One region of the Stenotrophomonas sp. YJH_SMC_20 genome, then DNA from elsewhere that is predicted to be linked to it. Evidence: riboswitches for the same ligand, from Rfam matches in the RefSeq annotation. Region 1 holds a riboswitch; the other holds the start of a gene.
The links. A riboswitch is a leader RNA that binds a small molecule or an ion and turns the genes downstream of it on or off. The one in region 1 is predicted to bind glycine.
Positions count from the first base shown of each region.

Region 2: linked by a shared signal. The riboswitch ahead of gcvP (aminomethyl-transferring glycine dehydrogenase) and the one ahead of AC5P6A_RS13000 (trimeric intracellular cation channel family protein) in region 1 are both predicted to bind glycine.

Region 1 covers NZ_JCAFRG010000006.1:248,545-259,995, reverse strand. The annotation lists gene AC5P6A_RS13045 (pepsin/retropepsin-like aspartic protease family protein) at 1-322, opposite strand, end outside; gene AC5P6A_RS13040 (response regulator transcription factor) at 429-1,136, shown strand; gene AC5P6A_RS13035 (sensor histidine kinase) at 1,169-2,467, shown strand; gene AC5P6A_RS13030 (MarR family winged helix-turn-helix transcriptional regulator) at 2,540-3,040, shown strand; gene AC5P6A_RS13025 (DNA alkylation repair protein) at 3,037-3,777, shown strand; gene AC5P6A_RS13020 (DUF6616 family protein) at 3,833-4,171, shown strand; gene AC5P6A_RS13015 (hypothetical protein) at 4,277-4,534, shown strand; gene AC5P6A_RS13010 (3-deoxy-7-phosphoheptulonate synthase) at 4,829-5,902, shown strand; gene AC5P6A_RS13005 (hypothetical protein) at 6,171-7,019, shown strand; gene AC5P6A_RS13000 (trimeric intracellular cation channel family protein) at 7,086-7,703, opposite strand; glycine riboswitch at 7,786-7,891, opposite strand; glycine riboswitch at 7,905-7,994, opposite strand; gene AC5P6A_RS12995 (GIY-YIG nuclease family protein) at 8,035-8,310, shown strand; gene AC5P6A_RS12990 (hypothetical protein) at 8,492-8,944, shown strand; gene AC5P6A_RS12985 (FAD-dependent oxidoreductase) at 9,026-10,306, opposite strand; gene AC5P6A_RS12980 (NYN domain-containing protein) at 10,430-11,209, shown strand; gene AC5P6A_RS12975 (hypothetical protein) at 11,244-11,435, opposite strand.
Region 2 covers NZ_JCAFRG010000007.1:187,257-198,707, forward strand. The annotation lists gene gcvP (aminomethyl-transferring glycine dehydrogenase) at 5-2,872, opposite strand; glycine riboswitch at 2,935-3,037, opposite strand; gene AC5P6A_RS13875 (multidrug effflux MFS transporter) at 3,337-4,563, shown strand; gene AC5P6A_RS13880 (siderophore-interacting protein) at 4,705-5,601, shown strand; gene AC5P6A_RS13885 (hypothetical protein) at 5,684-6,076, shown strand; gene AC5P6A_RS13890 (M2 family metallopeptidase) at 6,274-8,238, opposite strand; gene AC5P6A_RS13895 (phosphoethanolamine transferase) at 8,818-10,467, opposite strand; gene AC5P6A_RS13900 (phosphatase PAP2 family protein) at 10,464-11,228, opposite strand; gene AC5P6A_RS13905 (ArnT family glycosyltransferase) at 11,341-11,451, opposite strand, start outside.

The DNA.
Region 1 (11,451 bases):
GGGCCTGCAGCTGCCAACTGCCCAGCTGCCAGGACGTGCTGCGTATGCGCTGCAGCCGCGCGGACGCTGCACTGGCCCCTCGGGCCTGTGATACCTCTGCATCCGCATCCTCCAGACCATAGCGTCGCACGACGCGGTCATCGACCAGAGTGGCGCCTGCCGCGCTGTCGACCACGAAGCGCAGCGGTTCGGCACGCCCGTCCAGCGACACGGCCACGGCCGGATGACCGCCCTGCATCCACATCGGCAGGATGTGTTCGGGGGGATCGGACGCCAGCGCAGGCAGCGGGGCAGCAAGCAGGAAGAATGGGATGAGGCGCAAGGGAAGTCTCCGCAGTGATCATGGGTGACCATTGGCGCGCAGCGGCGTATCGCGGGAATATCGGCGTTGATACCGTCCTGATACAGACCTGCCTGATACTGCCCGCATGACGACTCCCGCCCGTGTCATCGTTGTCGATGACGACGCCAGCATCCGTGATGCCATCGCCGATTGCCTGCTGCTGCACGGCTACCAGGTGCGAGTGGCTGCCGACGCAGCGGCGCTGGATGTGCTGCTGCAGGTCGAACGTCCGGACCTGATCGTGCTCGACTGGATGATGCCCGGTGAGGATGGCCTGTCGGTATGCCGCCGGTTGCAGGCGCGGGCCATCCCGATCCTGATGCTGTCGGCGCTGGGCAGCGCACCGGACAGGGTGATCGGACTGGAGATGGGCGCGGACGACTATCTGGCCAAACCGTTCGATCCGCGCGAGCTGCTGGCGCGGGTACGTGCGCTGCTGCGCCGGCAGGACAAGCTGCGCGCGCAGGTCGCCAGTGAACTGCGCTTTTCTGGTTGGCGGTTGCTGCCGGAACAACGTCGCCTGCTGGCCCCGGATGGCAACGAGCTGGTGCTCAGCCGTGGTGAATTCAGCTTGTTGCTGGCGCTGGCCGAACGCCCCGGGCGGGTGCTGGGGCGCGAGCAGCTGCTGCAGCTGAGCCGTGGCGAGCCCAGTGACAGCGTCGACCGCGCGGTCGACCTGGCGATCAGCCGCCTGCGCCGCAAGCTCGGGCAGGCTTCACCCGGTGCGGAATCGCTGGTGCAGACATCGCGTGGCGAAGGCTATCGCTTCGACGCCGAGGTACAGCTGCTGTGAGCAGCCGGTGGCCGACCGCGCGTTGGATCACGATGCTGGCCCTGGCCAGCCTGCTGCTGGCGACACTGGTCAGCGTGGCCGTGGTTGGCTGGATGCCTCGGCCCGCGCCGCCACCGATGCAGTTGGACCAGGCCGTGCAGGTGCTGCGAGGGGAACAGGCCGCGGCACCACTGGGCCTGCATCTGGCGACGCAGGATGCGCCACCACAGGGCAGTGCCAGTGACTGGCTCACCCAGTTGGCGGCGCTGCAGATGGGTTTGCCGGTGGAGGATGTTCGGCTGGTATGGAGCGGACAGGGCAAGGCGCCTGATGTGCAGGTCATCGAAAGCGGCGCCCTGCTCGACGCCACGGCGCGGGCCGGGGTACTGAAGGCGCAGGCTGCCGTGCTGACCGCGATGCAATGGCCACCATTTGAACTGGGCGTGCGCCAGGCCGATGGCCGATGGCAGGTGGTCGGCAGCGATCACAGTGATCTGGCAGCTTGGCGGCGACAGGTGATACTGGCGCTGCTGGGCGGTGCCGTGTTGTTGGCGCCGCTGGCGGCGTGGGCATCGATCCGGCTGGGGCGCCCATTACGACGCTTGGCCGATGCCAGTGCACGTGTGGACCTGCAGGCCGAAACGCCCCTGCCGGATGATGGCCCTCGCGAGGTACAGATGCTGGCCGCCGCGATCGGCACCGGTCGAGAGCGCCTGCGTGCGCAGGCACAGGACATGACCCATATGCTGGCTGCAGTGGCGCATGACCTGCGCACACCATTGACCGGCCTGCGCCTGCGCGCCGAGTTCGCGCCCACACCACAGGCGGCCCGGATGGTGGCGGACATCGAGCGCATGGACACGATGATCGAGCAGGTGCTCGACTACGCACGCGGTGAACTGCAGCCGTTGCAGATGCGCCCGCTGGATCTGGCCGCGCTGCTGGAGGAGTGCGTGCAGGCAGCGTTGCTGCGCGGTGTAGAGATCTCCATCCAGGGGCCGGACAGTCTGCCCTGGCACGGCGACGCGCTGCTGCTTCGGCGTGCGTTCGACAACCTTATCGACAACGCCGATCGCTATGCCGGGGCGGTGGAGCTGCGGGTTGCCGTGGTTGAGCGAGGGGTCCAGCTGGAGGTGATGGATCGCGGCCCAGGTATCGCCGAGGGCGACCGAGTACGCCTGCTGCAGCCCTTCCAGCGCAGCGAGAGCTCGCGCAGTCGCGCCACGGGTGGGACCGGGCTGGGCTTGGCGGTCGCCGCCAATGTGGCGCGGCGGCATGCGGGCGAACTGCAGCTTCTGCACCGGGAGGGAGGTGGACTGATCGCGCGCGTGCTGCTGGGAAGGCTCCCCTGATATCGGCTGTGGTTTACAGGCTGCGGCTATTTGGCCGTATGATTAGGCGCCTAACAATATCGCGTGCATGAGATGATCGAAGCCAAGCACCATGCCCTGATGGATGAAGCACAGCGACGCGGCCATGCCAGCACCGCGCAGCTGCGCCTGTGCTTCCAGCTGCTCTCGTTGTCCTCGTCGATCGATCGCGACTGCGCTACCCGGCTGGCACCGCACGGGCTCAGCGAGGGTCGCTTCATCGTGCTGTTCCTGCTGCATGGGGCCGGCGGCACGTTGCCGCCCCACGTGCTGGCCGAGCGCGCAGGCGTGACCCGCGCCACCATCAGTGGCCTGCTCGATGGCCTGCAGCGTGAAGGACTGCTGCAGCGTCGCAGCGATGCCGAAGATGGCCGTCGCCTGCAGATCGTATTGACCGCACCGGGAATACGCTTGGCCGAGACCTTGTTCGACCAGCACACGCAGTGGATCGGTGGGCTGTTCAACGGCCTGGATGCTGATGAACAGCAGCAGCTGTCGCAGCTGCTGCACAAGATCTGGCAGCACACGGATGCCGGGCGGGAATCCGCAGCATGAGTACGTCAATTCCTGCGGAACGTCGGCAAGCACTCAACACCGGCCGCGTCGCCGCCACCCATCTGGCCGAATGCCTGGCAGTGGATTTCGCCGCGCTGCTGCAGGTGGTAGCGCCTGCGCTTGCACCGGAAGCGCTGCAACGCATGCAGGATGCTTCAGGCAAGGGCATCACACTGCGCATGGCCTTGGCTGCGCAACTGCTGCGTGAGGCGGGGCAGGGCGATCCCGTGCAATGGCAGGACCATGCGTCCGACACCGTGCGCGGCTGGGCCTGCTACCTGATCGGCAGCGATGCCCGCGCGACGTTGGCAGAGAAGCTGCAGCAGATGCGCACGCTGGCCGACGATCCACACTTCGGTGTGCGCGAATGGGCGTGGCTGGCGCTACGCACGGACATCGTTGCCGCGCCGATGCAGGCGCTTGAGTACCTGCAACCGTGGACACAGGAAACTTCGCCGTACCTGCGCCGCTTCGCCTGCGAAGCACTGCGTCCGCGCGGTGTCTGGGCCACACATATCGCGCTGTTCAAGCAGCACCCTGAACATGCATTGCCGATGCTGGAAGCACTGGCTGACGACCCGGAACGCTACGTGCAGGATTCGGTCGGCAACTGGCTCAATGATGCCGGCAAGACTCAGCCGAAGTGGCTGCGCGTGCTGTGCACGCGTTGGCAGCACGAGCGCCACAGCGACGCCAACGCCTACATCCGCAAACGCGCACTGCGCTCGCTCCGGTAGTGCCGGATGCTGGCCGACAACCCCGCAACCCCGTCAACCTCAAGGAAGAACCACCATGTCGCACACCTTCATCGAGCTCTATACCGCCACGCCGGCCTGGACCACAATGCCGCCCGAGCAGCGGAATGCCTTCTTCGCCCGTATTAGCGCCGGCATGCAGCAGTTCGATCCAGCCCGCATCAGGCCGCTGGCCAAGGGCCGCATCGCTACCGACGTGCCGCATGGCAGCGGCGAGCAGTTCTATGCGGTCTGGCACTGCGCCAGCCGCGAAGCGGCCGACACGCTGGTGGCCGGGATCGCCGCCACCGGCTGGCATGATTACTTCACCACCACCCATGCCATCGGTGAGATGAACAGCATGGGCCAGCATCTGGCCGACCTGGCCGCGCTCTAGTGGTACGGCGGCGGCCTGCGATCCCCGCCATGGGCGGCACATGCGCCTGTCACCGATACACGGTAAACAGTGCGTTGCCCATGTCCATCCGCAGGGACGTTGATCATGCAGAGCAAGCTCGAGGTCACGCTGTTCGGTCCGCTTGGCGAGTGCCCGGCATTGCAGTTGCCGGGGCTGGAGGGGCCGTCGGTGGCCATCCCGGAATCGGCCCTGCGTCGATTGGTCTCCGACCTCTACACCGCACGCTCCCTGCTCAACCCCGAGCAGCTGGACGAGGCCCGGCAGGAGCTGGATCGGGTGCTGGAGCGCTGGGCCGATATCCACGAAGGCCTGCTGCTGGACGTGGAAGTGCATGGCAGATGAGCGACGTTGCACGGCGACCACCGCGTGGGCTGCGCGGGCGGGCGCATCGCTGAACCGCGCCCCAGTTGCGGATGAAACATTTTGCACTGCGCAAAAGCTGTGCTATCAATAGATCCCATGAACGCAGCCGCTACCCGTTTTTACTGGTATTACTTTCCGAAGCCACTGGCGGAGGAAGGACTGCGCTCACCCTGAAGAAAGCTTCAGACGCATTCCCGAAAGCCGCCAGCGAACCTGGCGGCTTTTTTCATGCCGCCGCGCTGGGGACCCCCAACGTTCCGGAGATCTCCTGCAATGCCCCCGCACACCGACGACCTGCGTATCCGCACCATCGAACCGCTGACACCGCCTGCCCAGCTGCTGGCGATGCTGCCGTGTGACGATGAAGCCTCCGGCACCGTCAGCGCCTCGCGCGCGGCGCTGCACCAGATCCTGCACGGCCGTGACGACCGCCTGGCGGTGGTGGTGGGCCCGTGCTCGATCCACGACCCGAACGCCGCCATCGAGTACGCCCAGCGCCTGAAGCCACTGCGCGACGCGCTGGCAGGCGAGCTGGAAATCGTCATGCGCGTGTACTTCGAGAAGCCACGCACCACGGTGGGCTGGAAGGGCCTGATCAATGACCCGGACCTGGATGGCAGCTTCAGGATCGACAAGGGCCTGCGCATCGCCCGTGGCCTGCTGCGCGACATCAACAAGCTTGGCCTGCCGGCGGGTGTTGAATTCCTCGACGTGATCTCACCGCAGTACATCGCCGATCTGGTGGCGTGGGGCGCGATCGGTGCGCGTACCACCGAAAGCCAGGTGCACCGTGAGCTGGCCTCGGGACTGTCGTGCCCGGTCGGCTTCAAGAACGGCACCGATGGCAACGTGAAGATCGCCGCCGACGCGGTGGGTGCGGCTTCCAATCCGCATCACTTCCTGTCGGTCACCAAGCAGGGCGGCACTGCCATCGTGTCGACCACCGGCAACCCTGATTGCCATGTGATCCTGCGTGGGGGCAAGCAGCCGAACTACGACGCAGCCAGTGTTGCCGACGCCTGCCAGGCGCTGGCCAAGGCCAAGCTGCCGGCGCGCCTGATGATCGATGCCAGCCATGCCAACAGCCTGAAGAACCCGGAGAACCAGCCGAAGGTGATCGAGGACATTGCTGTTCAGCTGGAAGACGGCGAACAGCGCATCGTGGGCGTGATGATCGAGAGCCATCTGGTCGGGGGCCGCCAGGAACTGGTGGAAGGCCAGCCGCTGGTCTACGGCCAGAGCATCACCGATGGCTGCATCGACTGGGACACCACCGTGACGGTGCTGGAGCGACTGGCCGCGGCCGTGCGCGCCCGTCGCGACGTAAAGGTGTCCGAAGCCGCTTGAGTGCGGCACGTGTGTGGATGGCGGCCAGCGCCTGCGGGGGTGCGGCCGCGATCAGGGCCGGTCGGAGTTGGAGACCGGCCCATCTGCACCGGCGATGCGCCTGGCGCTGCGCATGAGCGACAGCGCCAGGTACATCGCCGGGGTGGTGTGAGACCCACGCCATGCGTGGATATCAGCGAGCCACACGGCAGGATTTCGGAAGAGTTGTATGGAGTCCTCCTGCGATTTCGGCCGAAGATGGGGTTCCTCGCCTGACTGGACCCCGCCGATGCGTGTTTTCCCGGATGACAACTTTCTGGATTCAGCTTGTCGGTCGATTTCCGGTGAAGCTGCCAAGGCGCTCGTGAGCTTGAAAGGCGGGCGAATCGCTGAAGATGCCGTATCTGTCATCGAAGACTGGTTTGAGCCGTCCCTCGAGAAGGCGCGCCTGCTGGCGGATCTTGATGAAAGAATCAGGATCCACAGCAGCGAAGGGGACGAGGGGCTGCTGCGGCCTGCGCTGAAGGCCCGGGCGGTGATCGCGGCATCTCCCGAGCCCGCGCCCGATGACTACGAGCCTTCATTCAAAGTAGTGCCTGCGACAACGCTAGGTGGCGACTGGAAATCCGACTGCGAGACCGACTGCGTGATTGTCGATGGTGATCTGATCGCAGACGGCACGCTGATACTGAACGATCTGAGCGAGACGCTCTGCGTGATCGTACTGGGGAGCCTCAGGGCCCGGAATCTCGACTGTGGTGGTTGGGTGTTCGTGCGTGATGAGCTGGAATGCGATCATCTGTACGCGTGCTCACTCAATGATGGGATTCTGTCCGTAGGTGGCAACATCACTGTTCAGACCTTCCTCGAGACCGGCACCTACACACAAGTGGCGGGGCACCTGACCGCTAGCTACCTCGGCAGCACCCACAACTCCATTGACGTGGAGGGCAAAGTGAACTGCCCGGGCTTCGATAGGCGATCTGATAGCGACTACTTGTGCCAATGGATTGATCCTGCGCTGCTGGAAGTCGACGATTCCGGCGCCGATTGGGGATGCGGACCCCAACGGTATCCGTCGGCTGACTATCCAGAGCGGATACGCGCGGGGGGCAGCCCCATGAAGTTCATGCTCTAGATCCACGCCATGCGTGGATACCGCTCTTCTGTAGCGCCGGGCCATGCCCGGCGAACACGCCATCGTTCAATGCACTTCGTCGTGATAGACGAACTTCGGCATTTCCCAGCGGTAGTGGATCGCCAGCAGGCGCAGCGCGAAGCCGCCGCCGAGGCAGCACAGGATTGCGGTGGCATCGGCCACGCCCCAGTGCAGCAGCAACAGGTAGGCCGCGCCGGTCAGCAGCGCGATGATCGCGTACAGCTCCTTCTGGAAGATGAGTGGTACCTCGTTGCAGAGGATGTCGCGCAGCACGCCGCCGAACGCGCCGGTCAGCATGCCGGCAATCAGCACGATGGGCATGGCATGGCCGGCCTCGCGCGCGATCGAGCAGCCGATCAGGGTGAAGGCGATCAGGCCCAGGCCGTCGAGTACCAGGAAGGTGCGGCGGAAGTGGTGCATCCAACGTGCGACCCAGGTGGCGATCAGCGCCGCGCATACGGTGAAGCCCAGGTACTCGGGATGCTTCACCCAGCCCAGCGGATAGTGGCCGAGCAGGATGTCGCGCAGTGATCCGCCGCCGAGGGCGGTGACGCAGGCGATCATGACCACACCGAACAGGTCCATGCGGCGGCGGCCTGCGGACAGTGCGCCAGTCATGGCCTCGGCGGAAATGGCAATCAGGTAGATGATGGACAGCAGCATGGGACAGGCTCCGGGCGCGGTGGGGCCGGCCATGCGCGACTACCGCCAGCGCCTGCGCAATGACGGGATGACGATGACCGGTGCCGCTCCCGCTGTCCTTTTGCCTGAGAGTTCAGCGACATGGGCCGCGTGCCCCTTCGGCGGATCGTCCCGGGCGTGCCCGGTGACCTCTCTCCAGCTCGGCGAGTCGAATGCATGGTTGGTGGGATTCCAGCCCACCGGCCTGAGCGATCATGGGAGCCTGCGCCTTCGGCGGGCGCCAGCGCGGCGCCTCTCTCCTGCATTCGGGCGCCAGTATATCCGCTGCAGTGCAGCACGGCATAATCCAGGCATGGCCCCGTCCCTCCGCCCCTGGTTCCTGTACCTGCTCGAATGCCGGGATGGCAGCTATTACGCCGGCATCAGCACCGACGTGGACGCGCGTTTCGCTGCCCACCAGGCCGGCAAGGGCGCGCGCTACACCCGGGCGCGGCCACCGCTGCGCGTGCTGGCCGTGCGCGAGTACCCGGACCGGGCCGCCGCGTCACGGGCCGAATGGCAGCTCAAGCAGCAGCCGCGCGAACGCAAGCTGGCCTGGCTGCAGGCCCCGGATCCTGCGCTTCTGTAGAGCCGAGCCCACGCTCGGCTCCGGTTTCTGTAGATTCACGCCATGCGTGGATGGGCTGCCGGGCCATGCGATGATCGCTCCGCGCCAAGCGCTGGAGACCCGGATGTCCACCTTTGCTTTTCAGCACGACCGTCGGTCATTGTCGTCGCTGTGGTACCCGAAACCGAAGGCGCCGTGAACGATGCGCGCCGCCGGCAAAGCATGGATCTCCGTCGTCGTGCTGGTCGCCGGCATCGCGCTGTTGCCTGGCCTGCTGTACCTGCTCGGGCTGGCATTGGCAGGCGGTCGGCCGAAGCCGGCCGACCGTGTGCCCAGTGGTGTGGCTGCGTGCAGCAGTGAGCCACGGGCGGGATACCACGCGATGAACCCCTGGCGCTTCACCGCCCAGTTCTTCGACAAGGACGTGATGAAGAAGGTGCCTGAAGTTGAGCGTGAGGCCTTCTGGATTGCCCGGCGCCACCTGTGGCGGCAACCGCAGCGCGGCATGCTGCGCTGGCATCTCAGTGGTACCGCATTGACGATCTGGATCACCCGGCATTGGAGTACCTCGCAGATTGCCGACACCGCGAGGAAGGAGGACTTCTGCCGGACCGGGTCGAAACAGTGGGTGTCCGGTGGCCCGATGAACCGGTAGATCCGACGCCATGCGTGGAGGGTGTTGACGGGGTCAGAGTCCTTTCCTGCGGAAAGGGATCCGACCCCGCTGCGTGCAGCCCTACCGCTTCGGCCGCCGGTCGTCCTGGCCATCACCGAAGATGATGCGCGCGCTGCGCTGGTAGCTCCAGTACGCCACGGCCCAGTTCAGCAGCACCACGATGCGGTTGCGGAAGCCGATCAGGAAGAACACGTGCGCGGCCAGCCAGAACCACCAGGCCAGCACGCCGGAAAGCTGCAGCCGGCCCAGGTGCACGATCGCGGCCATGCGGCCGATGGTGGCCAGGTTGCCGTAGTCGGCGTACTTGAACGGGCCGGGCTCGGGCTTGCCGTGCAGGCGCGCGCGGATCACCTCGGCCACGTATTTGCCCATCTGCTTGGCGGCCGGTGCCACCCCGGGTACCGGCTTGCCGTCGGCCTGGCTCAGTGCGGCCAGGTCGCCGGCCACGAACAGCTCCGGGTGATCGGGCAGGGTCAGGTCCGGTTGCACCGGCACGCGGCCCGCGCGGTCCAGCGGCACCTCCAGCGTGCGCGCCAGCGGTGAAGCGGCCACACCGGCGGCCCACACCACCGTGCGTGCCGGCACGAACTGATCGCCGAGCCTGAAGCCCTGGCTGTCGATGTCGCTCACCGGGGTGCCGGTCAGCACTTCCACGCCCAGCTTTTCCAGCTGCCGGCGCGCCTTCAGCGAAAGCACTTCCGGGAACGAGGACAGCACGCGCGGCCCGGCCTCGATCAGCCGCACTTTCGCACTGGCCGGATCAATGTGGCGGAATTCGTTGCGCAGCGTGTGGCGCGCGATCTCGGCCAGCGTGCCGGCCAGTTCGACGCCGGTGGGACCACCACCGACGACGGCGAAACTCAGCCACGCCGCCTTCTTTGCCGGGTCCGGTTCGGCCTCGGCACGCTCGAACGCCAGCAGCAGCTTGCGGCGCAGCGCGATGGCATCGTCCAGCGTCTTCAGGCCGGGCGCATCATCGGCCCATTGGTCGTTGCCGAAGTAGGCGTGGGTGGCACCGGTGGCCAGCAGCAGGCTGTCGTAGTCCAGCGTGCTGCCATCGGCCATGCGGATCTGCCGCGCCTGCTTGTCGATGGTCACCACTTCGCCCAGCCGCACTTCCACATTGCGCTGGTGGCCGAGGATGTGGCGCAGCGGTGCGGCGATATCCGGTGCGGACAGGCCGGCGGTGGCCACCTGGTACAGCAGCGGCTGGAACAGGTGATGGTTGCGGCGGTCGACCAGGGTGATGCGTATGCGCTCGCGGGCCAGGGCACGGGTGGCCCAGAGACCGGCAAAACCGCCGCCGACAACGACCAGGTGGGGAACGCGCTCGCGACTCATCGACTCACTCCAGTGGGGGCATCGGGGGAAGCGCCTGGCATCTTCGCACGGCGGCCACCTGTCACGTCAGCGCCTGCCCGGATCGGCGATACTCGGGTTCAGGCAACGGCCCGTGAGGAGCCCATGAGCGAACCGGAAAAGCGCATCGCCCTGTTGATCGACGCCGACAATGCGCCGGCCTCGAAGATCGACGAGGTCCTGGCGGAAGTCGCCCGCTACGGCGTGGCCAACGTGCGCCGCGCCTATGGCAACTGGAAGAGCCCGCGGTTGAAGGGCTGGGAAGCGGTGCTGCACGAATATGCGATCCGCCCGATCCAGCAGTTTGCCTACAGCAAGGGCAAGAATGCCTCGGACATGGCGATGGTGATCGATGCCATGGACCTGCTCTACGCACGCAACCTTGATGGCTTCGCCATCGTCTCCAGCGATGCCGATTTCACTCCGATGGTGATGCGTCTGCTGACCGATGGCGTGAAGGTGTACGGCTTCGGCGAGAAGAAAACGCCCGAGCCGTTCGTCAACGCGTGCTCGAAATTCACCTACCTGGAAGCACTGGGCCAGACCCATGCCAGCGTGCCGGATACCGAACAGGCTTCCAGCGAACAGGCCTCGAACGAGCCTGTGGCCAACGACGATGCCCGGCCACGCAAGAGCGGTGCGGAAATGCGCAGTGACACCCGGCTGGTGAAGATGCTGCGCCGCGCGGTGTCCTCGGCCGAGGGCGAGGACGGCTGGTCGCATCTGGGGCCGGTTGGCAGCCAGATCGGCAACCAGGCCTCGTTCGATCCGCGCAACTATGGTTACGGGAAGTTGAGTGACCTGTTGGCGGCGATCGGCCTGTTCGAACTGAAGAAGGACGGCAAGTCGTCCTACGTGCGCGCGCTGCCGAAGAAAAACCGGTAGTGCTGGCCGCTGGCCGGCACATCACCCAAACGAATCAGATCACCCGTGCTTCCGAATTCGCATAGCCGTCGGCGAACCCGGTGGCGAAATCCTCAATGCCGTTGAAGGCCAGCAGCAACAGGCCCGCACACAGCAGCAGATTGCGATTGGAGCGGCGGTAGCCCAGCACCAGCATCCCCAGCCCTGCTGCCAGCAGAATGTAGTTCAAAGCATCCCATGCAGTCACGTCGTCTCTCCCTGTG
Region 2 (11,451 bases), on a different contig from region 1:
TCAATCACGCTTCGACTTCATCGTCCTTGTAGGCATCGACCGGGATGCAGGCGCACATCACGTTCTTGTCGCCGTACACGTTGTCGACGCGTGCCACCGGCGGCCAGTACTTGCTCTGCTTCAGGCTGGCCAGCGGGAAGGCAGCCAGTTCGCGCGGGTAGGCGTGGGTCCACTCGCTGGCGGTCACTGCGGTGGCAGTGTGCGGCGCGTTCTTCAGCGGGTTGTCCTCGCGGTCCAGGCGGCCGTCTTCGATCGCGCTGATTTCCTCTCGGATCTGGATCATGGCGTTGATGAAGCGGTCCAGCTCGTGCAGCGACTCACTCTCGGTCGGCTCGACCATCAGCGTGCCGGCCACCGGGAAGCTCAGGGTCGGGGCGTGGAAGCCGAAGTCGATCAGGCGCTTGGCCACATCCTCGGCGCCGATGCCGCTGGTCTTCTCCAGCGGGCGCACGTCGAGGATGCACTCATGCGCCACCAGGCCGTTGCGGCCGGTGTACAGCGTCTTGAAGTGCGGCGCCAGGCGCTTGGCGATGTAGTTGGCGTTGAGCTGCGCGACCTGGGTGGCCTTGCGCAGGCCTTCGCGGCCCATCATCGCGATGTACATCCAGCTGATCGGCAGGATCGAGGCGCTGCCGAAGCTGGCCGCGCTGACCATGCCGACCGGACCGTTGTCACCCAGCTTGCCCGGCAGGAACGGCGCCAGGTGCTCCTTGACCGCGCACGGGCCGACGCCCGGGCCGCCACCGCCGTGCGGAATGCAGAAGGTCTTGTGCAGGTTAAGGTGCGAAACGTCCGAACCCCACTTGCCCGGCTTGGCCACGCCGACCAGGGCGTTCATGTTGGCGCCGTCGGTGTACACCTGGCCGCCGTGCTTGTGGATGATCTCGCAGATCTCGACCACCTCTTCCTCGAACACGCCGTGCGTGGACGGGTAGGTCATCATGATCGCGGCCAGGCGGTCGCTGTACTTCTCGGCGTTGAGGCGGATGTCCTCGACGTCGACGTTGCCGTTGGCATCGGTCTTGGTCACCACCACCTTCATGCCGCACATCTGCGCCGAGGCCGGGTTGGTGCCGTGCGCCGAGTCCGGGATCAGGCAGATGTCGCGGTGGCCTTCGCCGCGCGAGCGGTGGTAGGCACGGATCGCCAACAGGCCGGCGTACTCGCCCTGCGCGCCGGAGTTCGGCTGCAGGCTGACCGCGTCGTAGCCGGTGCATTCGACCAGCATCGCTTCCAGCGTGTCGATCAGTTCCTTGTAGCCCAGCGCCTGGTCGGCCGGCACCAGCGGGTGGATCTGCGAGAACTCCGGCCAGGTCACCGGGATCATCTCGGCGGTGGCGTTGAGCTTCATGGTGCACGAGCCCAGCGGGATCATCGTGCGGTCCATCGCCAGGTCCTTGTCGGCCAGCGAACGCAGGTAGCGCAGCAGTTCGTGCTCGCTGTGGTGGGTGTTGAACACCGGATGGGTCAGGAACGCAGACTGGCGCAGCAGGCCGGCCGGCAGCGCGTCGGCGGTGCTTGCGTCCAGCGCATCGATGTCGGCCTGCGCGCCGAACACGGCGGCCAGCGCGACCACGTCGGCGCGGGTGGCGGTCTCGTCCAGGCTGATGCCGACCGAGTCGCTGTCGATCGCGCGCAGGTTGTAACCGGCGGCGCGTGCCTTGGCATGGATCTCATCGGCGTGCACGCCGGTGACGTGCAGGGTGTCGAAGAAGTCGCCACCGACCTGTACGCCGGCGTTGCGCAGTGCCGCAGCCAGGATGGCGGCCAGGCGGTGGGTGCGGCGGGCGATGCGGGTCAGGCCTTCCGGGCCATGGTAGACCGCATACATCGAGGCCATCACTGCCAGCAGCACCTGTGCGGTACAGATGTTGGAGGTGGCCTTCTCGCGGCGGATGTGCTGCTCACGGGTCTGCAGGGTCAGTCGGTATGCCGGGTTGCCCTGGGCATCGACCGAAACGCCGATCAGGCGGCCCGGCATCGAGCGCTTGTAGGCGTCACGGCAGGCCATGAAGGCGGCGTGCGGGCCACCGAAGCCGAACGGCACGCCGAAACGCTGGCTGTTGCCGACCACGATGTCCGCGCCCCATTCGCCCGGGGCAGCCAGCAGGGTCAGGGCCAGCAGGTCGGTGGCCACGGCCACCAGGCCGCCGCGTGCGTGCACGGCATCGACCAGCGCCTTGTAGTCACCGACCTGGCCGAAGGTGTCCGGGTACTGCAGCAGCAGGCCGAAGGCTTCTGCTTCCAGTGCCTCGGCCGGGGTGCCGACGCGCAGCACGATGCCCATGGGCTCGGCGCGGGTGCGCAGCAGTTCCAGGGTCTGCGGGTGCACGGCATCGTGCACGAAGAAGGTGTCCGACTTCGACTTGGCCGAACGCTTGGCCAGGGTCATCGCTTCGGCGGCGGCAGTGGCTTCGTCCAGCAGCGAGGCGTTGGCGATCTCCATACCGGTCAGGTCGGCGCACAGGGTCTGGAAGTTGATCAGCGCTTCCATGCGGCCCTGCGAGATTTCCGCCTGGTACGGGGTGTAGGCGGTGTACCAGGCCGGGTTTTCCAGGATGTTGCGCAGGATCACGTTCGGCGTGTGGGTACCGTAGTAGCCCTGGCCGATGAAGCTGCGCAGCACGGTGTTCTTGTCGGCGATCGCACGGATCTTCGCCAGTGCCTGCACTTCGGTCATCGACTCCGGCAGCGCCAGCGGCGCCGGCGACTTGATCTTGGCCGGCACGATGGCATCGGTCATCGCATCCAGCGACGCGTGGCCGACGACGTCGAGCATCTGCGCGATCTCGGCATCGTTGGGGCCGATGTGGCGCTCGACGAACGCATTGTGGTGCTCGAGCTCACGCAGGGAAGGGGTGTTCTGGGACATGGCGAAGGATCCGTCAGGAAAGGGCACACGCACGGGCACAAGCCGCCGGTCGGCGGTCTGCGGGGCGCCCCTCTGTCCTTTTGCCTGAGAGTTTGGAAGCGCGGAAAACCGCGGCTTCGTGCCCCTTCGGCGCCGGATCGAACCGGTCTCTCCAGAGTTCTGTTACGGGTGGTATCGGGCCTGAGCGATTACGGGCGTTGCGCCTTCGGCAGCGGTGTTCCGCTTCTCCCACCGTGTTGCCCGCCGATTATAGCCCGTTGCGGGCCCGCTGGCCGCGCCCCGGCGCGGGCCCGCGGCTGAATGGCCGATGGCCCGGCCGTGCGTTTTGTGCACCGCTGCATGGCATCGGGCGCAATCCCCACCTATGATGGGCGGATACCCGAATTCATCTGGCGCCGTCCCCGTTGCAGCGGGACCGGCGCCCGCCGTGCGTGCCGCGCATGGCCCTGCCGGACGCTTCCTTCATGACCGCCGCCGTTGCTCCCTCCACCCGCCGCATGGCCCTGCTGCTTGCCGGCCTGGCCATGTTCGGCCCGTTCTCGATCGATACCATCTTCCCCGCGTTCCCGCAGCTGGCGCAGCGCCTGTCGGTGGACGAGGTGGCGGTGCAGCAGACCATCAGCGTGTACCTGCTGTTCTATGGCCTGATGAGCCTGGCGCATGGCCCGCTGTCCGATGCGTGGGGGCGCAAGCGGGTGATCCTCGGTGGCCTGGTGGTGTTCGTCGGCGCCTCGGTCGGCTGTGCGCTGTCCACCGATCTGGCCACGCTGCTGGCGTTCCGCGCGCTGCAGGGCCTGTCGGCGGGTGTCGGCATGATCGTCGGCCGCGCGGTGATCCGCGATCTCTACCATGGCCACGACGCGCAGCGCCTGATGAGCCAGGTGTCGATGCTGTTCGGCATCGCCCCGGCCATCGCGCCGATCATCGGTGGCTGGATCCTGCTCAGTGGCGCCGGCTGGCCGCTGATTTTCTGGTTCCTGGTGGTGTTCGCGCTGGTCCTGCTGGCAGCCACTGCACGCTACCTGCCGGAGACCCATCCGGTCGAAGCGCGCGTGCCGTTGTCGCCGCACGCGTTGATGCGCGATTACGTGCGCATCGGTTTCAACCCGCGCTTCCTGCGCCTGGCGCTGGCCGGCAGCATCGGCTTCGGTGGCATCTTCCTGTACATCTCGTCGGCGCCGGTGTTCGTGATGCAGCACCTGCACCTGGGCGAGGGCGGTTTCGCCTGGTTGTTCATCCCCACCATCGGCGGCATGACCACCGGCTCGTTCCTGTCCGGGCGCATGGCCGGGCACACCACGCCCACCCGCCAGGTCGCCATCGGTTTCAGCCTGTGCGCGCTGTCGGCGCTGCTGAATGTCGGCTACGTGGCGCTGTCGCCGCAGTTCGTGTTGCCGTGGGCAGTGCTGCCGATCTTCCTGGGCGGCATGGGCATGGCGCTGATCTTCCCCATCCTGGCGCTGGCGGTGCTGGACATGTATCCGCACCAGCGCGGCCTGGCCTCGTCGCTGCAGGCCTTCGTGCAGCTGATGATCAGCACCGTGGTGGCCGGCGTGGTGTCGCCGTTGCTCAGTGCCAGCCCGCTGCACCTGGCGCTGGGCCAGGCCGCGTTCTTTGGCGCCGGCTTCGTGTTCTGGTACTGGGAGCACCGGCTTGAGCGCGCGGCGCAGGCAGCCTGCACGGGCGATTGAGCAGCGCGCAGGGGTAGGGTACGCCGCGATGCCCGTAACGCTTGCGGCGAGGAACGACCGGACTAGGCTGGGGACTCCAGCCAGCCGGTGCGTGGATGCACGACAGCCAGCCGATCCGATGTCGTTGCATGAGGTTCCCCCATGGCTGCGCAGCAGACCTACCGCCTGTTCGAGGTGGCGCTGAAGGAGCGCCGCGTTCTTTCTCCTTCCCTGGACCGCATGGTATTCACCGGTGCCGACGTGGCGCGGATGAAGACCGAAGGCCCGGACCAGCGCATCAAGGTATTCTTCCCCTTGCCCGGCCAGGACGTGCCGCCGGTGCCCAGCGGCGAGGACTGGTACCCGCGCTACCGGGCGCTGCCGGACGACCAGCGTCCGCCCATGCGCACCTACACCATCCGCCACCTGCGCGCCGAGCAGGGCGAGGTCGACGTTGATTTCGTGCTGCATGGCGAGACCGGGCCGGCCTCGCGCTGGGCCATCCACGCGCGACCGGGCGACCGCGTAGTGCTGCTGGCCCCCGATGCCGACTGTGCCGACAGCAGCGAAGGCTGGGAATGGAAACCGCCGATGGGAGTCGGCCAGGTGCTGCTGGTGGCGGATGAAACCGCGCTGCCGGCGGTGGCCGGCATCCTCGAGGAACTGGCGGCCATGGTCGATCCGCCGCGCACGCTGGCGCTGCTGGAGGTGGCGCAGGCCGGTGATGCCGTGCACCTGAAGGCGCCCTCCAGCGCCGAGCTGGTCTGGCTGCCGCGCGGGCGGGCCGCCTACGGACAGCCGTTGCTGCAGGCGGTCCAGGCGCGGTTGGCAGCGGCCCCGGGCGCGGCTGCCGGCGATGCGCCGGATGAGATCGACGTCGATACGCAGATCCTCTGGGAGCAGGCCGATACCCGCGTGGCCGGGCCGCTGTATGCCTGGGTGGCAGGCGAGGCGGCGGCGGTAATGGCGATCCGTCGCCACCTGGTCCGCGACTGCGGGCTGGACCGCCGCGCGATCACCTTCATGGGCTACTGGCGGCACGGCAAGGTGCTGGACTGACCGTGCTGGATCGAGCACGCGTGAAGCAGCGCTGCGGGCGGGGTGCGTTATCCTTGCGCCCCCTTCGCAGCGGTACCGCACCATGTCCACCAGCTCCAAGACCCGCCGCGACCAGCGCCGTCGCCAGGAAAAGAAGGCCGCCAACAAGGCAGCCGCGCAGGCGTCGCCGGTGGAGCCGCATGCCGAACTGCGCGACGCGCAGCGCACCCTGCTGGCCGGTGTCGTTCGCCGCGATGGCGAATGGGTGCTGGGCATGGATGGCCGCATCGCCGGCCACAGCGAGAGCGCTGCGCAGGTGCTGGCGCTGATCATGCAGGCCGGTGAGCTGCACGAACGCAATGGCACGCCGGTGCGCCTGATGTACTCCGATGCACTTCGTGATGCCGCACAGGCCGAAGCAAAGGAGAAGGGCCAGACCTTCGAGGAGTTCAAGGCCGAGCTGGCCGCGGCGATGGCAGCGAAGAAGAACAGCTGATCCGCCGTGGGTAGCGCCGGGCCATGCCCGGCGAGCGCAGCGGTGCGATGAAGAGCCGCCGGGCATGAATCACTCTCACTGCTTGGCGAAAGGCTCCGCGCGCATGGCGATGCGTTCGCTGCAATGGCGCCCACCGGTCACGTGGGCGCGGCCCGGCGCTACATCAGGGGCGGATCCTCGCGGACCCGCCCCTTTTCTCATTTCGCCGCCGGGGCCGCGTTGGCCTGCCAGCCGCACATCTGGCCTTCGTTCTGCTGCTTCAGCCACTCGTTGACCGGTGTGAAGTACTCGATCATCGGGCCGGCATCGAGCTTGTCGGTGCCGGTCAGCTCCTTCAGCGTGGCCTGCCACGGCTGGCTGGCACCCTTGCTCAGCATCGCCCAGTACTTCTGACCGGCTTCCTTGTTGCCGTAGAAGGTGCACTCATGCAGCGGGCCCTTGTACCCCGAGGCGTCGCACAGGCCCTTGTAGAACTGGAACTGCAGGATGCGCGCCAGGAAGTAACGGGTGTACGGGGTGTTGCCCGGCACGTGATACTTCGCGCCCGGATCGAAGAATTCTTCGCCACGGCTGCTGGCCGGGGCCACGCCCTGGTACTTGGCCTTCAGGTCCCACCATGCCTTGTTGTAGTTGTCGGCGGTGATCGAGCCATCGAACACGCCCCAGCGCCAGCGGTCGATCATCAGCCCGAATGGCAGGAACGACACGCCCGACAGCGCCATGCGCATCTGGTTGTTGATGACCGCCTCGCGGCTTTCGGTCGGCGCGTCGACCAGGCCGATCGAGCTGAGGTACTTGGGCGTCATCGCCAGCACGATGGTGTCGCCGATCGCTTCATGGAAGCCGTCGTTGGCACCGCCCTGGAACAGCGGCGGCAGCGGGTTGTAGGCCAGGTCGTAATAGATGTGGCCCAGCTCGTGGTAGATGGTGGTGAAATTCTCTTCGTTCGGCTTGATGCACATCTTTGTGCGCACGTCGCCTTCCATGTTCATGTCCCAGGCGCTGGCGTGGCAGACCACGTCGCGGTCGTCAGGCTTGATGAACTGGGTTTTTTCCCAATACGACTGCGGCAGTGACGGCATGCCCAGCGACACGTAGAAGTCCTGCGCGCGCTCGGTCATCTGCTTGGCGGTGCGCAGTTCGGCTTCGCGCTGCGCCTTGTACTGGGCCGCCACACTGGCGTCCTTGCCGGCCTTGGCCAGCGCCGCGCTCAGGTTGGTCTGGTACTGCTTTTCCAGTGCAGCGGTGATGTCAAGGCTGCCGGCACCCGGGTATGGTTCCAGCTGGTCCCACAGGTTGGACCAGTCCTGCTGCCACATGTTGCCCAGCAGGTGCGCGGCGATCAGGCCATTGCCCACTTCGGCCTTGTCCTTGCCGTAGGTCTTGTCCAGCTTGGCGCGCGCATAGCAGTGCAGCTGTTCGTACATCGGCTTGACCTGTTCCCACAGGCGATCGGTTTCCGGGCCGATCTGCTCCGGCGGCATGTCATAGCCGCTGCGCCACATCTGGCCGGCATCGGTGAAGCCCATGCCCTTGGCGCCTTCGTTCACCAGGCCGACGAACTTCTGATAGTCGCCGCGCATGTTCTTGGTGGTGCTGTGCCAGCCCTGCCAGGCGTCGAGCTGCTTGTCGTAGTCGCGGCTGCGTGCCAGCACCTGCTCCAGCTCGCCCAGCTGCCGGCAGGAGTTCGGGTCGTTGGCATCAGTGCAGTACTTGCCGGCGCCATAGCTGCCTTCCATGCGCGTGGCGATCTGGGTCAGCTCGGCCAGTTTGGCCGGGTCGCGCGGCGCCGGCATCGAGGACATCAACTTCAGCAGGTGGATCGCGCGCTTGCTGTCCTCGCTCATCGGCTGGCCGTCGAACTTGGCTGCCTGTTCGATCCAGCTGTTGAGCTGGGTCAACGAGCGTTCGTTGGCTTTGGCTGCGATGCGTTCGGAATCACTGTTGATGTAGGTGGAGGACAGCCATTGCGCCGAGGTCATCTCCGGGTAGGCGGCCTTGAACTCGGCATTGATGCGGGCCACGAACTGGTCGGCGGTTTCGCCGGCCGGGGCGCTGCTGCTGGCGGTATCGGTGCCTGGGGCAGCTTCCTTCTTGCAGGCGGCCAGGGCCAGCGTGGCGGCGGCGATTGCCGAGGCCAGCAGGAGATGACGGTGTTTCACGGGCGGTCCTTGGGTGGTGAACGACGGCCGAAGGCTAGTGGGCCGTCGCTGCCACCGCAAGTGGCGGAAGTCGGCCGGGCCGCGCCCGGCACCCGCAGAGGCTTTCAAGCAACGGCAAAGCCGAAGCAACAGCAACAGCGGACTATCCGTGGTTTGGCGGGGCGGGTCCGGTTGCGGGGGGCGCCGTAAATCCGTCCATGGAGGCTCGGTCGCGCCATCCATGGCGCTCACGCCCCCGCAACCGGACCCACCCCGCCTTCGACAGATTTCCGCGACCTGTCATTGATCCACGCCATGCGTGGATGCTTTTCGAATTCAATTCGACTATTCGATTCCGATGGAAATTCATCCACGCATGGCGTGGATCTACCAGATCGGGACAATCTGTCAGAGGTGGAGCGGTGTCGGAGTGCGGGGTGTCAGCCGCATGGATGCGGCTGCCAAGCCTACATGGACGTACTTGCGGCGTCCCCGCATTCCGACACCGCCCCGCCAAGCCACGAATCGCCTGCTTCTGCTGTTGCCGTTGCTTGTGCAGTGGCCTCGGCGGGTGCAGGGCGCAGCCCTGCCGACAAACCCTCAACTCTCGCAGTTGGCGAACACGTCGCGATCGCGCTCGTACAGCGCCGTCTTCACCTGCATCAGGCCCAGCACCGACGGGAACAGGTTGTCATGGTCGGTATATGCCGTCGAGCGCTTGCGCACGCATTGCAGGTCCAACCCGCGGCTGCTCGCGAAGCCCGGCGAGAACCACATCGTCATCGGTACCCGGGTCTGCTCGGCCGGGGCGATGGCGTAGGGCACGCCGTGCAGGAACAGGCCCTTCTCGCCCAGCGACTCGCCATGGTCGGACAGGTAGATCATCGCCGTGTCGTAGTCCTGCATGCCCTGCAGCGTGCCGATGGTCTTGCTCAGGAAGTGATCGGTGTACAGCACGGCATTGTCGTAGCTGTTGGTGATCTCTTCGCGCGAGCAGCGGCCGATGTCACGGGTGTCGCAGGTTGGCTTGAAGCGGGCAAAGGCGGCCGGATAACGCTCGAAGTACGCAGGGCCATGGTTGCCCAGCTGGTGCAGCACCACCACCCGGTCGCCGGGCCTGGCCCGCACCTGGGTGGCCAGGTCCTGCAGCAGGATCTCATCCATGCAGCGGCCATCGGCGCACAGGCCCGGCGTGGTGGCATCGGACAGCGACTGGAAGTCCAGGCCTTCGCACACGCCCTTGCAGCCGGACTGGTTGTCACGCCACAACGGTACGATGCCGGCGCGGTCCAGGACGTGCAGCAGCGACTGGTGCGCAAGGATCTTCTTTTCGTCGTAGTCGTGACGACCCCATGGCGAGAACAGGCACGGCAGCGAAACCTCGGTGCTGGTGCCGCACGAGTGCATGTCCGGGAAATTGATCACGCTGGCCTGCGCCAGTTCCGGGGTGGTGTTGCGGCCACCGTTGAGCCCCCAGTTCTGCGCACGCACGGTCTCGCCCATGACGATCACCAGCAGGCGCGGCTTGCTGGCCGGCGCGCGCGGGGTGGCCTTGGCATCGGTACCGATCGGCAGCTTCGGCGCGCGCTGCACCGGATTGTTGCCACGCAATGCACGCGGCATGCCCAACAGGACATTGGCCGGTGTCGCGAGATAGCGCACTTCACGCTGGTTGCGCATCAGTGCCGAGACATCCTGGAACGAGATCAGGGCACCGCCGATGGCGGTCACTGCGGCCACCGCCAGGAAGCCCAGCCGCCACAGCAGGCTGCGGCCCCAGCTGCGGCGGCGCAGCTGCACGCGCCACAGCACGATCATCGGCAGCACCGCAAGCAACAGCACCGGCCACAGCAGCGACACGGTCATCAGCTCGCGGCTTTCCTTGGGATCGGTCGCCAGCACGTTGCGCAACATGTCCGCATCCAGGTAGATGTGGTAACGGCTCATGTAGTGCGCGGCGAACGCGGTCACCAGCAGCAGCAGGCTGATCACCACCTTGGCATTCCAGCGCCAGACCAGGATGCCGAGCAGCACGCCGTGCGCACCCAGCAGCAACAGCAGCAGCGACAGCGCGTAGCGCAGGCTGCCCGGATGGCTGGCCATCGCGCTGTGCCAGAACAGGCCATTGCCGGCCACCGCGAAGAACAGGCTGGTCAGCGCGATCAGCGCTTCGGTGGACAGCTGCGGCCGCCAGTGGCGTAGACCCGCAAGGGCGGGGAGGCGGGCGGGCCGTTGGACCGATGCGCTCATGCGTTTGCCTCCTGGCGGTTGGCATGGTTCGGTTGACGGTGTGTCAGGACGCGCTTGACGATGAGATACAGGCCCAGCGAAAGCAACCAGCAGATCAATGCAGTGGCAACGTCATGCGAAAGGAAATGTGCACCGCGCAGCTGCTGGCTGATGCCGAACACCAGGCCGGCGCCGAGGCCGATCCACAACCCGGTCCAGCGCCACGACGGGCGCCATAGCAGGGCGAAATAGTACAGACACAGCCAGGCGTAGCCAGCACTGGCGTGACCGGCCGGGAAGCAGGCCTGCGCGGCCATGCCAGCGGGGCGCGCCGTGAAAAGCCCGATGAAAGGCTGGTGGCCACCGTAGCGCAGCAGGTCCCACGGGCATTCCATCGGCACCAGCGACTTCAGCAGGGAGATCGCGCCGGTGCCCAGTGCCATGGCAATCACGACATAAAGCAGCGCCCATTGCAGGGTGCGATCGCGACCCTTACGCCAGTGGTGGAAGCACAGCAGGATCACGACCAGCGCCGCCGCCGTGCTCAACCATTTGCCGGCCTTGTGCACGACGCTGCGGGTGATCCAGGCGTCCTGCAGCGCCCAGTGGCTGCCTTCAAGACGGAACAGGTGATCGGCCAGCCATTGATCACCGCCGAAGTCCATCAGCAGCGTAAACAATGGCAGACCGATTGCGACAGGCAGCCAGAGGTGAGTTACGGCAAATCGAGACGCCAGTGGTGTCGCAAGCGGCGCTACCGCATCAAGGGGACGGACGGGCATGCTGGGGGAGGGCGGTTTGGGAATCCGCAGTCATGCTCGTCACCTGCATGTCGGAGAAGGGTCGGACGCCCGTTCGCACCGGGTTAATGATTCCCCCGGCACGAGTCAACGTTCAGTCTTCTTCGGCGGTCGAGCCGGCCCGTTCGGCGTGGCATTTCGGGTCCCAGGCCGTACCGGGAAGCAGTTGCCAACGATTCCTGTTGGCCATGCCGATGTCGATCAC